2 regions of the Paenibacillus sp. P3E genome follow, and region 2 is predicted to be linked to the other one. Evidence: riboswitches for the same ligand, from Rfam matches in the RefSeq annotation. Region 2 holds a riboswitch; the other holds the start of a gene.

Region 1 (9,911 bases), on a different contig from region 2:
AAAAAAGACAGACCTCACACATTAGTAACACGAAATGCGATGTGAAGGCCTGTCTTTATTTTATATGCCGGAAATTAGTGTCCGTAGGTTATTCTATTCTTCAATCAACTTGCCATAAGCCGCTGCATCCAGGAGTCCAGACGCGACTTCGGCAAACTCCCCGGTGATTTCCAGTTCAAAAATCCATCCGCCGCTGTAAGGCTGATCGTTAATCAGCTCCGGGCTGGCTTCGAGTGCATCGTTGATTCTGGTCACTGTTCCCGATACCGGAGAATAGAGCTCAGATACCGTCTTGACGGATTCGATGCTGCCTACACTGTCGCCAGCCGAGAGGGCCGCACCCACTTCAGGAAACTCCACGAATACGATATCGCCAAGCAGATGCTGGGCATGGTCCGTAATTCCGACACGTACTGTGCGCCCTTCACCCTGCTGCGCCCATTCATGCTCTTCGCTGTACAACAGGTTGTCTAGCACTTCACTCATTCTTAAGCCGCCTCTTTTCCACATTTGGAGTTATAAAATTAGTTATAGACTAAGTTATTGCGCTGCTCAATGTCAATATAACTGACAGGAAAATAAAATTTGTCATCTTTTTGACGTTTTTTTGTTGACATCGGAGTTGTATACCCGCTTTAATGGAGTCAGTAGAAAACAATACGGTTTGCGAATGATGGCATAGGGAGAGACTGTCTCTGAGAAGACAGCGCCGAAGGAGTAAGCCCGGGAGGGTGAATCTCTCAGGCAAAAGGACCTTTGCCGGACGCATCTCTGGAGAGCTATCTGAAACCTGCCCGGCAGGGATTCGGATCACCAACGGGGAAACCTGCGCGCTGGTCAGCAGGGTAACTCTCAGGTACAAAGGACAGAGCGAAAGGCTTATATGCGGGTTGTGCATATTTGTCTTTTGCCTGTCCTTTTTCGCATGTAATCAGACAAGGGAGTGAGCCGATGGATGCTTTGAAAAGAACACCTTTTTACGACCTCTACTCCGCCTATGCGGAGTCCAGATGTATTGATTTCGGCGGCTGGGAGCTGCCGGTGCAATTCACGGGAATCGTGAAGGAGCATGAGGCTGTACGCCGGCAGGCCGGACTGTTCGATGTATCGCATATGGGCGAATTCATGGTCAGCGGCAACGGCTCGGAAGCCTTTCTGCAGCGGATGACCACCAATGATGTCAGCCGTCTTCAGGATGGCGGTGCGCAGTACACCCTGATGCTCTACCCAAGCGGTGGGGTAGTCGATGATCTTCTGGTCTACCGACTGGCCGAAGAGCGTTACATGCTGGTCGTCAATGCCTCCAATATCGACAAGGACTTCCAGTGGCTGCAGGAGCATCTCACAGATGAATTCAGCGGTGTGACGCTAAACAATGTCTCCGATGAAACGCTGCTGCTTGCGTTGCAAGGCCCTCTGGCTGAGACGATTCTGGCCGAAGTAACCTCAGCGCCCATTACGGAGCTTGCACCGTTTCATTTCATCGAGCGCGCTGTAGTCTGCGGCGTAGAGGTTCTGCTCTCCCGGACCGGATATACCGGTGAGGACGGTTTTGAACTGTACGCGCCACTGGATACGGCAGCTGTGCTGTGGAACGGCCTGCTTGCGGCAGGCGCTCCGCACGGTCTGACTCCCGCCGGACTCGGTGCACGCGATACGCTTCGTTTCGAAGCGAAGCTACCGCTGTACGGCCAAGAGCTGTCGGCGGACATTACACCGCTGGAAGCGGGAGTCCAGTTCTTTGTGAAGCTGGACAAAGCCAGCTTCATCGGCAAGGACGCACTGGTGAAGCAGAAGGAAGCCGGACTTCCCCGCCGCCTCGTGGGCCTGGAAATGATTGACCGCGGGATTCCGCGCTCGCATTATCCGGTCTATGCGGATGGTGTGAAGATCGGTGAGGTCACGACAGGCACACAGTCGCCAACGCTAAAACGCAATTTGGGTCTGGCCCTGCTAGACGCCGCCTATGCGGAGCTTGGAACAGAGTTATACGTGGAGATCCGCGGCAAACAGCTTAAGGCAGCCGTGGTCAAAGCGCCATTCTATAAAAAGAGCCAAGGAGTGAAGCCGCAATGAAGCACCGTTATCTGCCGATGACCGAGCAAGACCGCAAGGAGATGATGGAGGCTGTCGGGATTCAGTCCGTGGAGGAGCTGTTCGCCGACATCCCGCAGGCTGTCCGTTATCAGGGAACGATGCCGATGTCAGAAGCACTTGATGAATACGCGCTACTGCGCCATATGAAGGAGCTGTCCGACAAAAATGCCAGCTTCGACACTCACGCCAGCTTCCTCGGTGCTGGGCTCTATGACCATCATATCCCTGTTGTCATTAACCATGTGATTTCCCGCTCGGAGTTTTATACCGCCTATACCCCTTACCAGCCGGAGATCAGCCAAGGTGAGCTGCAGGCGATCTTCGAATTCCAGTCCTATATCTGCGAGCTGACCGGCATGAAAGTAGCGAATGCCAGTATGTACGACGGCGCGACCGCCTTCTCGGAAGCTGCGGTGCTTGCCGCCGGTGCGACAAAACGCAAAAAGCTGATCGTCTCCCGCACCGTCCATCCCGAAGCACGTCAGGTACTGCGTACCTCAGCGGGTGCATGGGGCCTGGATGTTGTGGAGATTGACTACACAAACGGAGTAACGGATCAGGCCAAGCTAGCCGCCGCAATTGACGGCGACACAGCAGCCGTGCTGGTACAGTCGCCGAACTTCTTCGGCGCCATTGAGGACCTTGGTGCGATGGAGCCGCTGATCCATGCCGTGAAAGGCCTGCTCGTGGTCAGTGCCAATCCGCTGGCGCTAGGCATTCTCGAAACGCCGGGCAAGCTTGGCGCAGACATTGTTGTCGGTGACGCCCAGCCGCTCGGCATTCCCGCTTCACTTGGTGGTCCTACCTGCGGCTTCTTCGCCGTAGCCGAACCCCTCATGCGCCGCATGCCGGGCCGGATCGTCGGCCAGACCGTTGACCGTAACGGCAAACGCGGTTTCGTGCTGACACTGCAGGCACGCGAGCAGCATATCCGCCGCGAAAAGGCCACTTCCAACATCTGCTCCAACCAGGCGCTGCTCGCACTGTGCGCTTCCGTCTACCTGTCCGTCATGGGCAAAGAAGGCATGCGCGAGGTTGGGGAGCTCAACATCCGCAAGAGCCATTATGCAGCCACCAAGCTGGGCGAATTAACGGGCGCAGCCTCAGCGTTCACGGCACCGTTCTTCAATGAATTTGTTCTGAAACTGCCAGAAGGCTCCAGCGTCAGCGAGATCAATTCCAGGCTATTGAAGGAAGGCTACCTCGGCGGCTATGATCTGGGCCGGGACTATCCTGAATTGAACGGACATATGCTGGTCGCTGTCACCGAGAAAAGAAGCAAAACGGAAATTGACCAATTCAAAGTGGCACTGGAGGGCTGTATATGAAACCGGAACAAAGTCTGATCTTTGAGCTTAGCCGTCCCGGCCGCACGGCCTATTCCCTGCCCGTGTGTGATGTTCCGCAGGAAGAGAGCATCGATGCCCTGATTCCCGCCGGACTGCTGAGAAGCGAGCCGGTAGTCTTGCCGGAAGTATCGGAAGTGGATGTCATCCGCCACTATACCGCCCTGTCCCGCCGCAACTTCGGCGTGGACAACGGCTTTTATCCGCTCGGCTCCTGCACAATGAAATACAATCCGAAGATCAATGAGGACGTTGCCCGCTTCCCGGGACTGGCCAAGATTCACCCTTACCAGCCGGAAGAGAGCATTCAGGGTGCCCTTGAACTGATGCATACTCTGCAAAAGGATCTGGCCGCCCTGACCGGCATGGATGCCGTGTCTCTGCAGCCAGCCGCCGGTGCCCATGGGGAATGGACCGGCCTGATGATGATCCGCGCCTACCATGAGAGCCGCGGCGAGACCCGCTCCAAGGTCATCGTGCCCGATTCCTCGCACGGCACCAATCCGGCCAGTGCCTCTGCAGCCGGCCTGGAAACGATAACGATCCCATCGGGCGATAAGGGGATGGTTGACCTTGAAGCGCTGAAAGCAGCTGTCGGCAGCGATACCGCAGCCCTGATGCTGACCAACCCGAGTACACTCGGATTGTTCGAAACGCAAATCATTGAAATCGCTCAGATCGTACACGAAGCGGGTGGCCTGCTCTATTACGACGGAGCGAACTCCAATGCGATTATGGGCATTACCCGTCCCGGCGATATGGGCTTCGACGTCGTGCATTTGAATCTGCACAAGACGATGAGCACCCCGCACGGCGGCGGTGGTCCGGGAGCCGGACCAGTCGGCGTGAAGGCGAAGCTGATTCCGTTCCTGCCACAGCCGACGGTGATCCAAAACGAAGACAGCAGCTACTCGCTGAACTTCGGCGGTCCGGAATCCATCGGACGCGTCAAAGCCTTTTACGGCAACTTCGGCATCCTGGTCCGTGCCTATGCCTATATCCGTACCTACGGGCCGGACGGCCTGCGTGAGGTTTCTGAGAATGCCGTGCTGAACGCCAACTATATGATGCACCGGCTCGCGCCGTATTTTGAAATCCCTTATCCGGGTATCTGCAAGCATGAGTTTGTCATGTCCGGCCGAAACCTTAAGCAGTACGGGGTACGGACACTGGATGTGGCTAAGCGGCTACTCGACTTCGGCTACCACCCGCCAACCGTGTATTTCCCGCTGACGGTAGAGGAATGTATGATGATCGAGCCAACCGAAACCGAAAGCAAAGAAACGCTCGACGGGTTCATCGAGACGATGATCCAAATCGTCAAGGAAGCCCAGGAAACGCCGGAGATCGTAATCAATGCTCCGCATACTACGGAGATCAGCCGTCTGGATGAGACCCAGGCTGCGCGCAAGCCGGTATTGAATTGTTCTTGCGGCTAAAGCTGCGCTCTATCAAACCCTGAACGCAAGGCGGCTAATCCCGAAGTCATTCCTGGCTTCGCGGATTAGCCGCCGCTTTTTTACGTTCATATAAGCTTTTTGGCAAAATGGGAGCGGTCATTTACATTCATTTTGATATAAATGCTCTTTACTACATTCCGTACAGAGCCCTCACTGATCCCCAGCGCGCTCGAGATATGCAGCGCACTTTTGTCCGCCAGCCATAGTGCAGCTACCTCCTTCTCTCTCGCAGTCAGCTTATATTCGCCAAACACCGTGTCCCGTCTGAACTTTTGCAGGCTTGCGTTGTTCACCATCCGTTTATACGCCACATTATCAGCCAATTGCTGCACGAACGGAATCGCAAAATCTATCTGCTGACCGGAATCAAAAGAAATATCCACATAACCATGCGTACCCCCGTCCAGAATCAAAGGCGCGCATACACAATTCCAGCTCTGGAAAGCAGCATCTGTATGCTCCTCTCCCCGCACCACCCCTATAAGGTTCATCTCCATAGCCAGTGAGACCGCATTCAGGCCTGAATACCGTTTGGAGAGATTGATGCCCGCACTCATACCTGCACGGTCCATGTTCTCCTGAAGGCTTCGTGAAGAGCAGATCAGATCGAGAATCCAGCCCTCTTCATCCGCCAGAAACACAACATAAGGAATGGGAATGAACTGGCTGATCGCCACCATCTCTTCCCGCATAGAAGAAACCATCGCTTCACTATATATCGCTTTGTTCTCTTTCACGCAAGAGACTACTGGAGACTGCAACGGGCTATATGTATCAGATGAATGATTATGGTGAAAAGACGCAGCTTGAGCTGCTGGAAGATCATCCGGCGAACACCACATTTTCATCTTGGAATTGAAGGTAGTCAACACAAACGCCTCCTCGGTTAATGTCGTTAGTGAATCCGGAATGATTGTGAATGTATTCACTAATAATAATGAATCTATATTTGTTATAGCAATATTTCCTAGCTCTCTTATAAACTTACAAGATAACTTAGCCTTGAATAACAGTAAATATATCATAGGATATTTAAGAGACAATTGACAGGGGCTAATCTTACGAATGAACGTTGAAAAATATGAGATCAGAACAAAATGAAACCTGCTAAAAGGAGCAGCCTAGTTAAGCAATGCAGAGGTATACAAAAAATATTAAAGCGGCTAACCCGGGTCTGTAATCCAGCCTGCGGCTAGCCTTTTGTTCATCATTCGTCATAATCTTATAAATTTTTTTACCGTCCGACCTAAACCGATAGTTTTCGACATCAGGCCGGTGCTATATTTGTTTATACGTCTTTGGAAGTTAGGAATGAAGGAGGTCTATACTTGAGTATTATTGAAGCCCGCGGGCTGTCCAAATCGTTCATGCAGGCGGTGAAAGAGCCAGGCCTGGCGGGAGCCGTCAAGCATCTGTTCATCCCGAAGCATATCGAGAAGATCGCGGTGCAGCCGCTGAATCTGAGTGTGGAAGCCGGCGAGACGGTGGCCTATGTGGGGCCGAACGGTGCAGGCAAATCCACCACGATCAAAATGCTGACAGGCATCCTCATGCCCTCTGCAGGCAGCATTTCTGTAAACGGTATCAATCCTTATAAGAAAAGAATGGAGAACGCCGCGCAGATCGGAGCCGTGTTCGGACAACGCACGCAGCTGTGGTGGGATATTCCGATTGTGGAATCCTTTTCGCTGCTGAAGGATATCTATCAGATCCCGGAGCCTGTCTATAAGGCTAATCTGGATCAGTTCACGGAGCTGCTGGGCATGAATGAGTTCATCCATCTGTCTGCGCGAAAGCTCTCCCTGGGTCAACGCATGCGTGCGGACCTGGCAGCCGCCTTACTACATAACCCGCCGATTCTCTATCTGGATGAACCCACAATTGGACTGGACGTTTCCGTGAAGCAAAAAATCCGCGAGTTCATCAAAAAAATCAATCAGGAGCAGCAAACCACCGTTATGCTCACTACCCACGATCTCGGCGACATTGAGGATCTGTGCAAACGGCTGATTATCATCGACCACGGCTCCATCATCTATGACGGGAGTCTTAGCGAGGTCAAATCCCGCTTTGCCAGAAACCGCGTGATTTTCTTCCAAGTGGGCGTGCCGATGCCGGAGCTGTACAATCTGCTCTCACAGACGCCCGGAATGAAGCTGGACCGGCAAAATGAACAGGAATTCTCCGTCTCCTTCGACCGCTATGAATATACGGCCAGTGAAGTGGTCAGCCGGGTGATGAAGCATGGCGAAGTGATTGACTTCCGCATGGAGGATGCCAACATTGAGCAGGTGATCAAAGCGGTGTACGACGGAAACCTGGACCTTAATCAAAAAGGGGAATGAGGAGGTGTGACGGCAGCCATGCCCGTAGTCAAGCTCAAGAAATACCGCAGTATTGCCAACCGATCCTTGCAAAATGTTCTATCCTACCGCTTCTCCTACGTCGTCACTTTCTTGTCTAATGCGATCAATCTGCTGGCGGTTTATTTTTTGTGGGCAGGCATTTATGGGGGCCGTGAGACAGTGGGCGGATACACGTGGGATCAGATGAAAACCTATCTGCTAGTCACTTTCCTGGCCAACTCTGTGCTGTCCTGGTACTCGGAAACCGCGATTTCCGGAAAAATCCTCGATGGCAGCGTTGCCGTAGACTTGCTGAAGCCCATTGATTTTCAAACGGCCCGTTTCTCCGAAACGCTGGGCACAAGCCTGCTGGAAGGCGGCATAAGTACGATTATTCTCGTGATTTTCTCCTTCTTCATTTCCGGCCTGGCCCTCCCCCATTCTGCGCTCGTCTATGTGCTGTTCGCGCTCAGTCTGCTGGGGGCCATTGCGGTGAAATTCGGCGTGGTGTATCTTGCAGCCTTGCTGTGCTTTTGGTCCACTGGCTCCATGGGCATTGTCTGGACCCGGATTGCCCTAACCAATCTGCTATCCGGAGCTTTGGTGCCTTTGGCCTTTTTCCCCGGCTGGCTGGAACGGACAGCACTGCTGCTTCCGTTTCAGAGTATTATCCACACGCCGACTATGATTTTTCTGGAGCAGGCCGGTACCTTGGAGAGTCTGAAGCTGATCGGGATTCAATGCTTCTGGGGAGCAGCGCTCTGGATCGCCGGGAAATTCATGTGGAACTGGGCGGTCCGTCAGGTGACTATTCATGGAGGTTAGGCGGAAGGAGGAGTGGTAATGACGTTGTCACGAATGTTCTATCTATATAAAAGGCTCTATGTGCAGCAGCTAAAAGCAATCCTGGAATACAATAAGGACTTTTACATCTTAATGTGTTCCGCCGCTCTGACCCAGGTGCTTGGGTTTGTGTTCCTGTGGGTGATCTATGACCGGATTCCCGATATTAACGGCTGGCAGTTCTGGGAGGTTACCTTCATGTATGCGATGATTTTTCTGACGGAAGGCATTGGCTCTTTATTCTTCGAGGGCACCTGGCGTTTGGGAAGATTGGTCAATCAAGGCGAACTGGACCGTTATCTGCTGCGGCCGGTGCCAGTTGTGCTTCAGGTCTTCTGTACGGGGATCGGTATTAATGGCCTTGGCAATCTGCTCATCGGCGGAGTGATTATCTGGCAATCGCTGGTTCACAGCCATATCCAGTGGAGCTTCGCCAAAGTGGTTATCCTTATTCTGCTGCTTTTGACGGCGGTTATCATTCGTGTATCGATCAATCTGGCCGGAAACTCGGCGGCCTTCTGGATTCGCAATGCCGGGAATGCCTTTCCGCTGATGGTGCATAATTTGGCCGATTTGGCCAAGTATCCGGTCACTTTGTTTCCGCAGGCAGTGCGGGTGTTTATTTCCACCGTACTGCCATATGCCTTCATCAGCTTCTATCCGGCGACTTACATTTTCGGCAAAAGCGGGTGGAGCGGCTGGTGGATGCTGGCTCCCGTCGTGGCAGCGGGCAGTGCGGCGGCAGCTTATGGCATCTTCCGGTACGGACTCTCGAAATATGAGAGTACCGGCAACTAGGGGCCTCCAAGGAGACACATCGCCTCTTCGGCAGACCTTCCGGATTCCCCCGCATAATTTCATATCGTCCATGCGAAAATATGCCAAAGAGCAGTGCGGAAATCCCGCACTGCTCTTTGTATAGCTTCCTTCTTGGGTCAGGCGCATTTGCTAACTGCCAGACTTATTTATGCCGCAGCTGCAGCCTTTTGCTTCTTCCGTTCCTTTGCTGATTTGCGGAAGTACAGCAGCTCATAGATGGCCGGTACCACTACCAGCGTCAGCAGAGTTGCTGCAATCAAGCCGCCGATAACGACGATGGCCAGACTCTGCGAGACGATGCTGCCCTGCTCTGTATGACCGAACAGCAGTGGAAGCATGGCACATACCGTAGCGATAGCTGTCATTAGTATCGGACGCATCCGTGTTCCGGCTGCTTCAATGATGGCCTCGCGCACAGTCATATGCTCTTCATTCTGCTTAATCCGGTCGATCAGCACAATCGCATTCGTGACGACGATACCGATCAGCATCAAAGCTCCGAACAATGCGGTGAAGTCAGGGGTCACACCGGAAATAATCAAGGCGACAACGGCTCCGATGGCCGCGAGCGGCAGGGAGAACATAATAGCCAGCGGTGCTCGCAGGGTCTTGAACGTCAAGACCATGATCAGATACACCAGACCGATGGAGATCAGTGCCGTCATGCCAAGGTCGCTGAAGTCTCCGGCCTGATCCGCCGAAGCCCCGCCTGCGAACAGCGTTACTCCTTCGGGAAGTGTAATACTGTCCGTTTGTTTTTTGATATCCGCTCCAATAGCCGACACTTTCTTCGGATCGACCTCAGCTGTAATACGCACATAGGGTTTGCCGTCCTTATGGTAGAGCATGGCTGGCTGATCGGTGACCTCAAGGATAGCCAATTTCGAGAGCGGCTGCGGCCCTCCGGCGGTCATGATCGTAATATTTTGCAAATCCTGCTGCGACTTCGGTTGCAGCACAGGCTCCAATACCACTCCGGCAGGGGAACCCTCCAGCTCCAT
Region 2 (9,911 bases):
TAACCGCCGGCGTTAACGGTGCTTTGAATTTGGATTTCAAATGTAAGTCTGGCCGGGTCTTCTTATATTTGATGTGACATACGAGAACAACACCCCACACCCAGATAAAACAAATGGCACTTATGGTGGTTACGATTCCAAAGGCCTGCTCCGGAATGAGCTTGCTCAGTAGAGCACCGGCAGATATGACCAGCGTAGAAATGAATAACGAGTTCCCGGGTACATGATTTTTATTCAGTTTGGCAAAATGAACAGAGGCCTGATTCTTCCGGCTCAAATTATAAAGAATCCGGCTTGTCGAGAACATCCCGCTGTTGCATGCAGAAGCGGCTGAAGTTAATACGACGAAATTGATAATCCCTGCGGCGATTGGAATCCCTACTAGACTAAAGGTTTTCACAAAAGGACTTTCTGCCGGACTGAGTTCCGTCCATGGATTAATGCATAGCAGGACGAACAATGCGCCAACGTAGAAGAAGAGAATCCGCAGAGGTATTTTGTTGATCGCTGATGGGATGTTTTTCTCCGGATCTGCTGTTTCCGCTGCCGATACCCCCACTAATTCCACACCAACATAAGCAAATACAACCATTTGGAAGGAAAATAAAAAGCCTTTTACACCGTTCGGAAACACGCCTCCGTGTTCCCAAAGATTCCGGACCGTTACCGATCCTGCATCCGTTTTGAGCCCCATAATCAGGAAGATGACACCTATGCCGATTAAAGCAAGAATCGTGATGACTTTGATTAGAGCAAACCAGAATTCAAGTTCACCGAAGTTTTTGACAGTCAGTAAATTAAGTCCTAACAAAATGATCAGGCAGACGACAGCAGGCACCCAATGCGGAATATTAAACCAATACTGCACATATACGCCTACTGCAATCACATCAGCCATAGCCGTCATGACCCAGCAGAACCAATAGGTCCAACCCGTGATGAATGCCACCCGGGGGCCAAGATAGTCTTCGGCAATATCTGTAAATGACTGGTATCCCGCGTTAGACAACAGAAGCTCTCCCAGCGCTCTCATCACGAAAAACACAGCGATGCCCACGATTAGATAGGTAATCATGATGGAGGGCCCCGCCTGCTGAATCGCCTTGCCCGATCCCAGGAATAATCCTGTACCAATAGTGCCTCCGATGGCAATCAGTTGAACATGCCGGTTGGCCAGCTCTCTTTTTAATTCTGTTTGCGCCATTCCTAGTTCCCCCTTATGAATACAATACATTGATGCCAATAAAAAAAGAGACTGGATGTCATCCAATCTCCCGGGTTATAAGAATATGAAAAAATACCTGTCCTGCTGCTGTCAGCATGACAAATACATTCCGTACTCTTCTGTCCTTTTGCCTGAGATTGTGAACCCTTCGGCGCCACGGAATTCCCGTGGTCTCTCCAGAAGCTGCTCCTGCTATAGTGTGATCCATAGCAATCATAGCTTGCGAATTATGAAGTTAATGTACCATGCGTTTCTGATATTCTAACATATTACTTGCAATGGGAGTATCAGATCAGTGATAAAAGTCTCAAGCCAATTACTTCCATATCTCTTCGGCATCTCTTTAATATAAACAACGCTGCTCCTCTGTCAGGTGATTGCCTTCTAGTCATTGGCTTAGCTTGCGAACTGCACCTCGGAGAAATGATCCGTAACGTGCATGGTGAAATACCGGTCATACTCCTCCTTGCTTAGATCTCCGAAGATCAGGTGGGGAGCTAACTTCCCCTCGTAGGCTTGAAAGGCATCAATTGCCCTGAGCAGAAGTCCGATTCCCTCTTTGACAGTTCCCTGCTTTTCAAGCTTCGCCGCACCTGGTACATGTGCCGTTAAATCATGCTTCATATGGCCCTGCTTCAAAAATTTCCGGATCACGATGCGGCCGATGGTTTTTCTCACAATCCTGGGCTTCAGCTGCGGATAACCTGTCATAGAATATTCGATGGTCTGGGCGCAATGGGCAAGAATCTCATAGAGCGGCCATTGTTTGGTTGGGATAACGTCATACCCCACCATGATCAGCAGTTCTTTCTTCACATCATCCAGTGATGCAAATTGCACATTATTCATCTTTTTCTCCCCCTTATCGTGGTTCCTCATGTATTAACGCATAATCTTTCTGACCCACTTGACCTTGTCGCCATAAGGCGGAAATAAGAAAGGGATATCCAGCTTTGTGCTCTTGGTCAATACGCTTTTGGTATGGGAGAACAGCTCAAAGCTGTATTTCCCGTGATACGCACCAATCCCGGCGTTTCCTACTCCCCCAAATGGCAGGTGGTGATTGGCAACATGGCTGATCGTATCATTCACACACCCACCGCCGAAGGAGACGCGTGAGAGTACTTTCTCCTCCACCTGCCGTTGTTCGGTGAACAAGTACAGTGCCAACGGTTTGGGACGGGCGTTCACCATTTCAATCGCCTCCTCCACTTGACGGAAGCCCATAATGGGCAAAATCGGCCCAAAGAGTTCATCCTGCATCGCAGGGTCCGACCAAGAGGTTGCGGCAAGCAGCGTTGGCTCGATGTAGAGCTCATCTCTGATTGTTTTCCCGCCCGACAGCACGCTATTCGGCTCCGCTTCCAGAATTGCGGCCAAGCGGTCAAATTGGCGTTCATTGACGATTCGGCCATAATCCGGACTTACTCTGGCGTCCGGTCCGAAGAAGCCTGCCACCACCGTCTTCATCCGGACAATCAATTCTTCCCTAATCTCTTCATGGGCAAGTACATAGTCCGGGGCAATGCATGTCTGTCCCGCGTTCATCATCTTCCCCCAAATAATCCGTTTGGCCGCAACGTCGAGGTTCGCAGTCCGCTCAACGATAGCCGGACTTTTGCCCCCAAGCTCAAGCGTAACGGGCACAAGGTGATCTGCAGCAGCTTTCATGACGATCTTGCCGACCGGTACGCTTCCTGTAAAAAAGATGTAGTCAAAGGGAGCGTGAATCAGCGCCGAGGTGGTCTCCTTCTCCCCTTCAATCACTCTAATATACGTCTCATCAAAAGTTTCACTGATCAGCTTCTTAACGGCAGCAGTAACTGCTGGAGTATTCTCGGAGGGTTTTAAGACCGCGCTGTTCCCTGCCGCAATGGCTCCGATCAGCGGTTCAATCAGCAGCTGGAACGGATAATTATAGGGTCCGATGATAAGAACAGTTCCGTAGGGCTCTCTATACTGGTAACTCTTAGATACAGCAAGATAGAAGGGAGTTCTTACCCTTTGCGGCTTCATCCACCGCTTCAAGTGCTTGCTCATGTAGCGGATGCTGTCCAGCGTATAACCAATCTCTGTCGAATAAGCCTCAAATTCACTTTTGTGCAGGTCCTGATATAATGCCGCCAGTAACAGCTGCTCGTTCCGTTTGATCGCATCCGACAGCTTCCCCAGCTGCTCCAGACGAAACTCCACGCTTCGTGTATAACCGCTATGGAATTTCTGGCGATGCTCCTGCAGGATTTCATTGACCTGCTCTGAGTTCCACTGCTTCATATTTCCTGCTCCTCTTTCTATGAAATAGGTCTAGAGACAATCCCGCTCTAAGGCAGCTAGAAGCCTTCTTAACAGGTCCACCGATTCCTGCATGGACAACTCATAATATCGCTGGGTCCCCACTTGCTCGACTTTGATGACTCCCGCATTTTTGAGCAATTTCAGATGATGGGAAACTGCCGGCCGCGACAAGGGCAACTTATCGGTAATTTCATTGACCGTCATTCTGCCATCCTCCGATAGATGGAGCAGAATATCCTGACGGTGCGGATCGCTTAATACTTGAAGAATTGGAAGGCTTTCGCGAAAAATCTGCAATGCCTGCTTTCCCATGCTGGTGCCTCCCCGTTTGCTCAGTTTAAATGTTTAAACATTTAAACCAATAGTATAGACTCATACTATACTTTTCTTGTTTAATAATCAAGTGCGGCTACTGATCTCGACAGGAACGATCGCATCGGCGTCACCATGGAGAATAAGCATTGGCAAGTAAATTTTCTCAAGGTCCACACGGAAATCGGTATAGCTAAATGCCGAGATACAATCAAGCGTGCCTTTCGGCGAAGCAAAAGCCGCAATATCGCGATTGTATAAACGGACACCGTATTCTTTGCTCCCCCTTTCAGTGGAAAATATAGTTAATATTTTTTAACGCTGAGAATATGACAATTAATAGTCTTACTGTAAACGCCCCCCAAAAAGTGGATCTTTAGCCTCTCACTTCTCAATCTAGCTACGTTGCGGATCAAATGGCCGAAGCGGATATATAACCTGGGAATATGAAACTGCGCAAGCCGATTGCGTTAAGTCCCTTTACCACCGGTTGACCGCATGTTCCGCAAAGGCCACGAGATCCTTAACCTCGATCACCGTACCGTCGTCTAAAACGGCCTTCCCGTTAAACTTCCCGAAAATCTGGTGGCAATGCGTATCGACAATTTTCAGTTTCATTTCCGTGTACCGATCATAGATCGGCTTGAACTCCATTTCGAATCGCCCATCTTCGCTGATGAAGGTTTTCCTGGCCATGTAACCACCGCCTCCTTGCAGATCGAAGTGAACTTGGCCAATCTTATGCGCTTTGCCGTCATAGAACAAGATGTTCTCCGTGGCGGCAGATGTGTTACCGAAGCCATAGCCGATGTTAAAGCCGAACCGTTTGCCGAAGGCATAACCGCTGCCGCTTCCCCAGAACCACTCGTGGCTGAACGGCCATACCCCCCGGCCCCAATCGAGAAGCCCGAAAGCGGTATCGGCTTCGAAGCTATATTCCTGCTCCCCTATCCGGGCAAAACCGTTAGCAGGCATACAATTGATTTTATGATTGTAATAGAAAAAACGACTATCCTCATCAAATGGCGTTGCCATCACAATCGAGGTAGAATCAGGCTGGATTAGCCGAATATCGATGTCGATCGGTAACTGCTTGCCGTTGCCAGCGGACTTGCAAATAAGCCGGCGCTCTCCGTCCACCACTTGAAACTGCATGAGGAAGCCTTTTTTCTGATACGTCAGATCGCCTTGCTCGGCCGTTGCCGGCATATTCAAACGCCCGAATGGCAATATAAGCATGTTCGATATATCGTACCGTTTACCGGTCTCAAACTCGAAGAGCTTCACGGATACATCGCCGGCGTAGGAGACATGCCCTATAGTCATCTGCAAGCCATACTGATCGTTCGACACTTGATAGAAGTCCCATTCCTTCACTCGCCAGGGTGGTGCCTTGATTGCGTCCCGATTGAAGGTAAGCACGGCTTGGGTCGAGTAACCGCGCTGCAGCAAAACGCCGTCGCTGCCAAGCACAGGACCGGGCGTATGAATTCGATTTTGCATAAGTAAACCCCTCCAGACTTGAGTTGCCAAACCATGATACGCTCATAAGCGCCTCTAACTAATGATAGCGTTTGCAGACTATGAATTACGCTTGTCTTTCACGCGGTAAGATCGTTCAGGAAAGGCGGCCCAGACCTAGACAGAGACCCGGGATATCTATTTCATTTAGAGATTAGATATTTGCTTTTATAAATTCATATGTCATCTCAGCAACTCTTTGATTACCAGCTTCTGAAAAACCGTGGCCTTCTCCAGGAAATACTTCAATTCTAGCATGAGGATATATCATTGATGCCTTCTTCCCATATTCAAGTGACACAATATCATCCTGATCCCCATGAAAAATCAAAACATTTTTATCGAATTGGCCAATATGGTCAAATACATCATATTCATGAATGGATTCAAAAAACACTCTCCCCAATTGAACTTCCCATAGCTCATATGCATCAGGAATGCTCTCCATTGTTGGAAACTTTTTATTCCAGTCAGCTACAATACACAGCGCTGGAAACGCGGGTTCGCGGTGAATCCGCTTCTTGATCCGGCTCAGTGATTCCGGCGTTATTCCGAGATAACTCGCCAGCTGATGCTGGGGGACACGGCTGATCAGTGCGGGTCTTTTGTGAAGGAGAGCCTTCAGGCGTTCTTCGGGAGAAGAGGCAATAAAAGCGGCGAATTCCTCCTGCATCTGACCGAAACTCTGTTCAATCATCTGACGGGTCATAGTCTCGAGCTGTGTATGTTTGGTGTACATCGCCTTCTCAGTGTCCAGCGGGCCGACAACTAATGTACAGTCCTCCAGACAGGTCAGGGTGTACTCCGACGTTTTATCCGGCTTATGCGCATTGAAGATGGAGATTGCCTGCTCCTCTGTATAGAAGTTGGAGGTAATGTCCCGGCCCATAACGTCAACTGCATGCTGCCGCACGCATCCCTTCAGGACAAAATAGCAATAGCCGGGAACCTCTCCCTGCCTCAGCAGAACGGTTCCCTTGCTGTATTCCTCGACAAGGATTTCGTCCAGAATCGCTTGCTGCTCTTCATTACTTAAAGAAGTCAGCCGGGTCATATATTGGAGTAAAAGATGCTTCATATTCCAGCCGTCCCCTCTTTTTATCACTAATCACCCTTGCGTTAATTACTGCGGTCAGCTTAACAGCTCCAGATACCGCTCCAGACCATTCGCCTCCAGCTCTTCCTTCGGGATGAACCGGAGCGCGGCAGAGTTAACCCGGTAGTGCTGCTTCGCCGGCTCCGGCCCATCGAAGAACAAATGACCCAGATAGGCTCCGCTCAGCCTGCTGCGCAGTGCCGTCCGGACCTCTCCTCCGCTATAGTCAGCTTCACGCCGAATCAGCCCTTCGGCAATCGGACCAGTGAAGCTGGCCCAGCCGGTGGCGGAATCGAATTTGTCTGCCGAGCTAAACAGCGGGTCGCCGCTGATCACATCCACATAAACGCCGTCACGGAATTCGTTCCAATACTCATTCTCATACGGCGGCTCTATCACCTTATGCTGCGTGACCTCATATTGCAGCCGGGTGAGCTGGCTCTTCAGGCGTTTTTGATCCTCACGGCTGTTCCAGTGCTGCTCCAGGAATTCGTCCCGGCCCGAGCCCTTCAAATAGAGCTTATAATCCAAGGGATGGGTTTTATAATAATTCTGATGCATAGCCTCAGCCGTGTAAAATGGAGCAGCGGGAAGAATCTCCGTCACAATCGGGTCCTTGAATCTTTTACTCGCCTGGAGCGCTGTCCTGGACGCCTCCGCCTTTTTCCGCTGCTCATCATTATGCACAAAGATCGCCGTCCGGTAGGAATATCCCCGGTCCATGAATTGCCCGCCCTTATCTGTCGGATCAATCAGCTGCCAATAAATGTCCAGCAGCCGCTCATATGGGAACACCGCCGGCTCAAATGTAATCTGCACAGCCTCCACATGCCCCGTCGTTTCCGTACCCACTTCCTCATAAGTCGGATTAACCGTGTGACCGCCCGTATACCCGGATACCAGTGAGACTATGCCCGGCAGCTCGTCAAAGGGCTTGACCATACACCAAAAGCAGCCGCCCGCAAAGGTGGCAAGCTCCGTTCCATTCTTATCGTTCAACCGGCACACCTTCTTTCGCGAATTTCCCCTATTATATATGAATATCTCTTTTTTCCAAAGACAGCAGTGCGGTTGTTAGACAAACAATGATCACAATGACCGGAATCAGCACCGCACGAACGTAATCACTTGTACCCGTCAAGAGAATGACTTGTGAGTTCTCTACATACATCCCGGAGAATTTCATAATCTGCGTCATTAGAGCATGATCGGACAGTAGCCGAAGGAATGCCGAAGACGTTCCCTGAAGGTAACCCGTAAGCAGAAAATTTCCGAACACGAAGAAAAGAGTTGCTACTATGGCGGAAGCCGCTTTTCGTATCATCACTCCCAGCATCATCACAACAGCGGAATAAGCTGCCAGATACAGGATGTTTAACCCGACAGCCCGCATAGCGGTACTAATATCCTCAGCGGTTGTCTCATGACCGACGGGTGAGCCGGTAATCAGCGCCGCAGACAGATACACGATTAGAAATAATCCAAAAAATTGAAGCAGCCACCACAGAATGACCACCACCCCTAGCAGATATTTCCCTAGAATATACCCCTGTCTGCTCTGCCCCAAAGCGATAATATTCTGTACCGAGCCATATTCAAACCCTTCCGTGATAAAAAAACATATGAACATCGGAATGATGAAATAGAGGAATATGGAGAAAGACACCGCCGTCCGCAACGGCTCTATGGGACTGCTTAATGCATATCCTCCTATTCTGCCAAGGGCCACGGCCAGCCCAAGACTGGCGAGCGCAAACAACACCGTAATGCTCTTAAACGCCACATCTTTCCGCAAAAAATAAACCTCCGCCCTCAGGAAATCCTTCATCGTTCTCCGCCTCCAATCAAATCCATATAATAATGCTCCAGATTTGGCGCAGACATATTGAACCCTTCCACAGGAATTCCTTCCTGCAAAAACACAGCCATCAGCCGCTCCAGATCCACACTGGCTTTGGGAATCCGCAGCTCTCCGGGGGCATTGACGGTAATGTCTGCGATTTGGAGCCTTTGCTTAAGCAGTGCAGCGGCGCTTTCCGCATTCGGAGTGGAAATACAGAGCAGGGTCTGGGCGGATTGCAGCAAATCAGCGGCAGAAATCTCTTTGAGGAGCCGTCCATTATGGATAAATCCATATTGGGTCGCAAGCAGTTGCAGCTCACTGAGAATATGGCTGGAGATCAATACAGTTACGCCCTGTTCCTTCACGAGCCGCTCCAGAATATGTCTCATATCCACAATACCTGCAGGATCAAGTCCGTTAATGGGCTCATCCAGTACAAGCAGCTGCGGACTTCCCAGAAGAGCAATGGCCAATCCGAGACGTTGCCGCATACCTAGCGAATAGTCCGAGGCTTTTTTATTTCCGGCATCCGTTAAGGCCACAGCCTGCAGCACTTCACCAATTCGTTGGGGGTTCCTGATGCCTAGAACATGGCAATAAAACATCAAATTCTCTTCAGCACTCATATGCGGATACAGGGCCGGCATTTCAATCAGAAACCCAACCCCCCGCCTAGCCACACGCAACTCCTTTTTCCCACGCTGTCCGAAAAGGGTAATCTCGCCGCCCGTCGGCTGCACGAGGCCGCCAATGATTTTCATCAACGTTGTTTTTCCCGCACCATTCTCGCCGACGAATCCGTAGATATCCCCTGCCATAATCGTCATATCCAGCCCCTGCAGGACGAAGCCTGAGCTGTATCGTTTGGTTACATCCTTTGCCTCAAAAACCGCTAATTTCAACCGGAACACTCCTTTATCGATTTATCTAGATAATCATCTGGAATGACCATAACATGTGCGGTTCGCCCTCATCTTCTGCCTGTTCATTTTACGAGAGTTACTGTCGTATATAGGGAATAAATGTATAATAGAACGATACATATGGAAAGTGAGTGAACGTATGATCCATATCGCCATTTGTGACGATGATCCGCGCGCTGCGGGACTGGTGGAGAGACTGATTCTGGACAACCTAGAGCGTTTTTCCGAAAAGATAGAAGTTACTGTCTACTATTCGGGCGAGCGGTTTGTTCAGGCTATGGAGTGCGGAAGCGTATTTGATATTATTTTTATGGACATTGAGATGCGGGGAATGGATGGCATTGCGGCAGGGCATGCGCTGCGTGCGGATGATGCCAATGATCCTGCACAGCTCATTTATATCTCCAGCTACGAGCAGTATCATCTGAAGCTGTTCGACGTGCAGCCTTCCGGTTTCATTAAAAAACCTGTCCTGACGGAGCCTTTCATGAACAAGTTGATCCCTGCTGTGCAAAAAGCGATCCGCATCCGCCAGCAGGGCAAGCAACATTTCCTGCCGGTACAGCAGAAAGGAAAAGAACTGCTGATTCCGTTCCGGGACATTCACTACCTGGAGAGCCGCATCCGGCGTATTTCCCTGATGACCAGGGACGGGGAGATCCAGTATTACGGCACTTTGGGCGAAGAAGCGCAGAA

The links. A riboswitch is a leader RNA that binds a small molecule or an ion and turns the genes downstream of it on or off. The one in region 2 is predicted to bind glycine.
Region 1: it holds a riboswitch for glycine, as region 2 does, so the genes downstream of both, gcvT (glycine cleavage system aminomethyltransferase GcvT) here and A3842_RS29300 (amino acid permease) in region 2, are expected to answer to the same signal.

Annotation. Positions count from the first base shown of each region.
Region 1 covers NZ_LVWH01000014.1:92,032-101,942, reverse strand. The annotation lists gene gcvH (glycine cleavage system protein GcvH) at 94-486, opposite strand; glycine riboswitch at 671-766, shown strand; gene gcvT (glycine cleavage system aminomethyltransferase GcvT) at 952-2,076, shown strand; gene gcvPA (aminomethyl-transferring glycine dehydrogenase subunit GcvPA) at 2,073-3,425, shown strand; gene gcvPB (aminomethyl-transferring glycine dehydrogenase subunit GcvPB) at 3,422-4,882, shown strand; gene A3842_RS03690 (helix-turn-helix transcriptional regulator) at 4,969-5,772, opposite strand; gene A3842_RS03685 (ABC transporter ATP-binding protein) at 6,232-7,248, shown strand; gene A3842_RS03680 (ABC transporter permease) at 7,267-8,073, shown strand; gene A3842_RS03675 (ABC transporter permease) at 8,092-8,889, shown strand; gene A3842_RS03670 (efflux RND transporter permease subunit) at 9,057-9,911, opposite strand, start outside.
Region 2 covers NZ_LVWH01000226.1:4,627-14,537, reverse strand. The annotation lists gene A3842_RS29300 (amino acid permease) at 1-1,204, opposite strand, end outside; glycine riboswitch at 1,335-1,415, opposite strand; gene A3842_RS29295 (DUF1569 domain-containing protein) at 1,622-2,074, opposite strand; gene A3842_RS29290 (aldehyde dehydrogenase) at 2,108-3,499, opposite strand; gene A3842_RS29285 (ArsR/SmtB family transcription factor) at 3,530-3,832, opposite strand; partial or broken gene A3842_RS33525 (alpha/beta fold hydrolase) at 3,926-4,096, opposite strand; gene A3842_RS29275 (DUF2804 domain-containing protein) at 4,313-5,335, opposite strand; partial or broken gene A3842_RS32250 (Crp/Fnr family transcriptional regulator) at 5,865-6,431, opposite strand; gene msrA (peptide-methionine (S)-S-oxide reductase MsrA) at 6,486-7,448, opposite strand; gene A3842_RS29260 (ABC transporter permease) at 7,480-8,277, opposite strand; gene A3842_RS29255 (ABC transporter ATP-binding protein) at 8,274-9,194, opposite strand; gene A3842_RS29250 (LytR/AlgR family response regulator transcription factor) at 9,343-9,911, shown strand, end outside.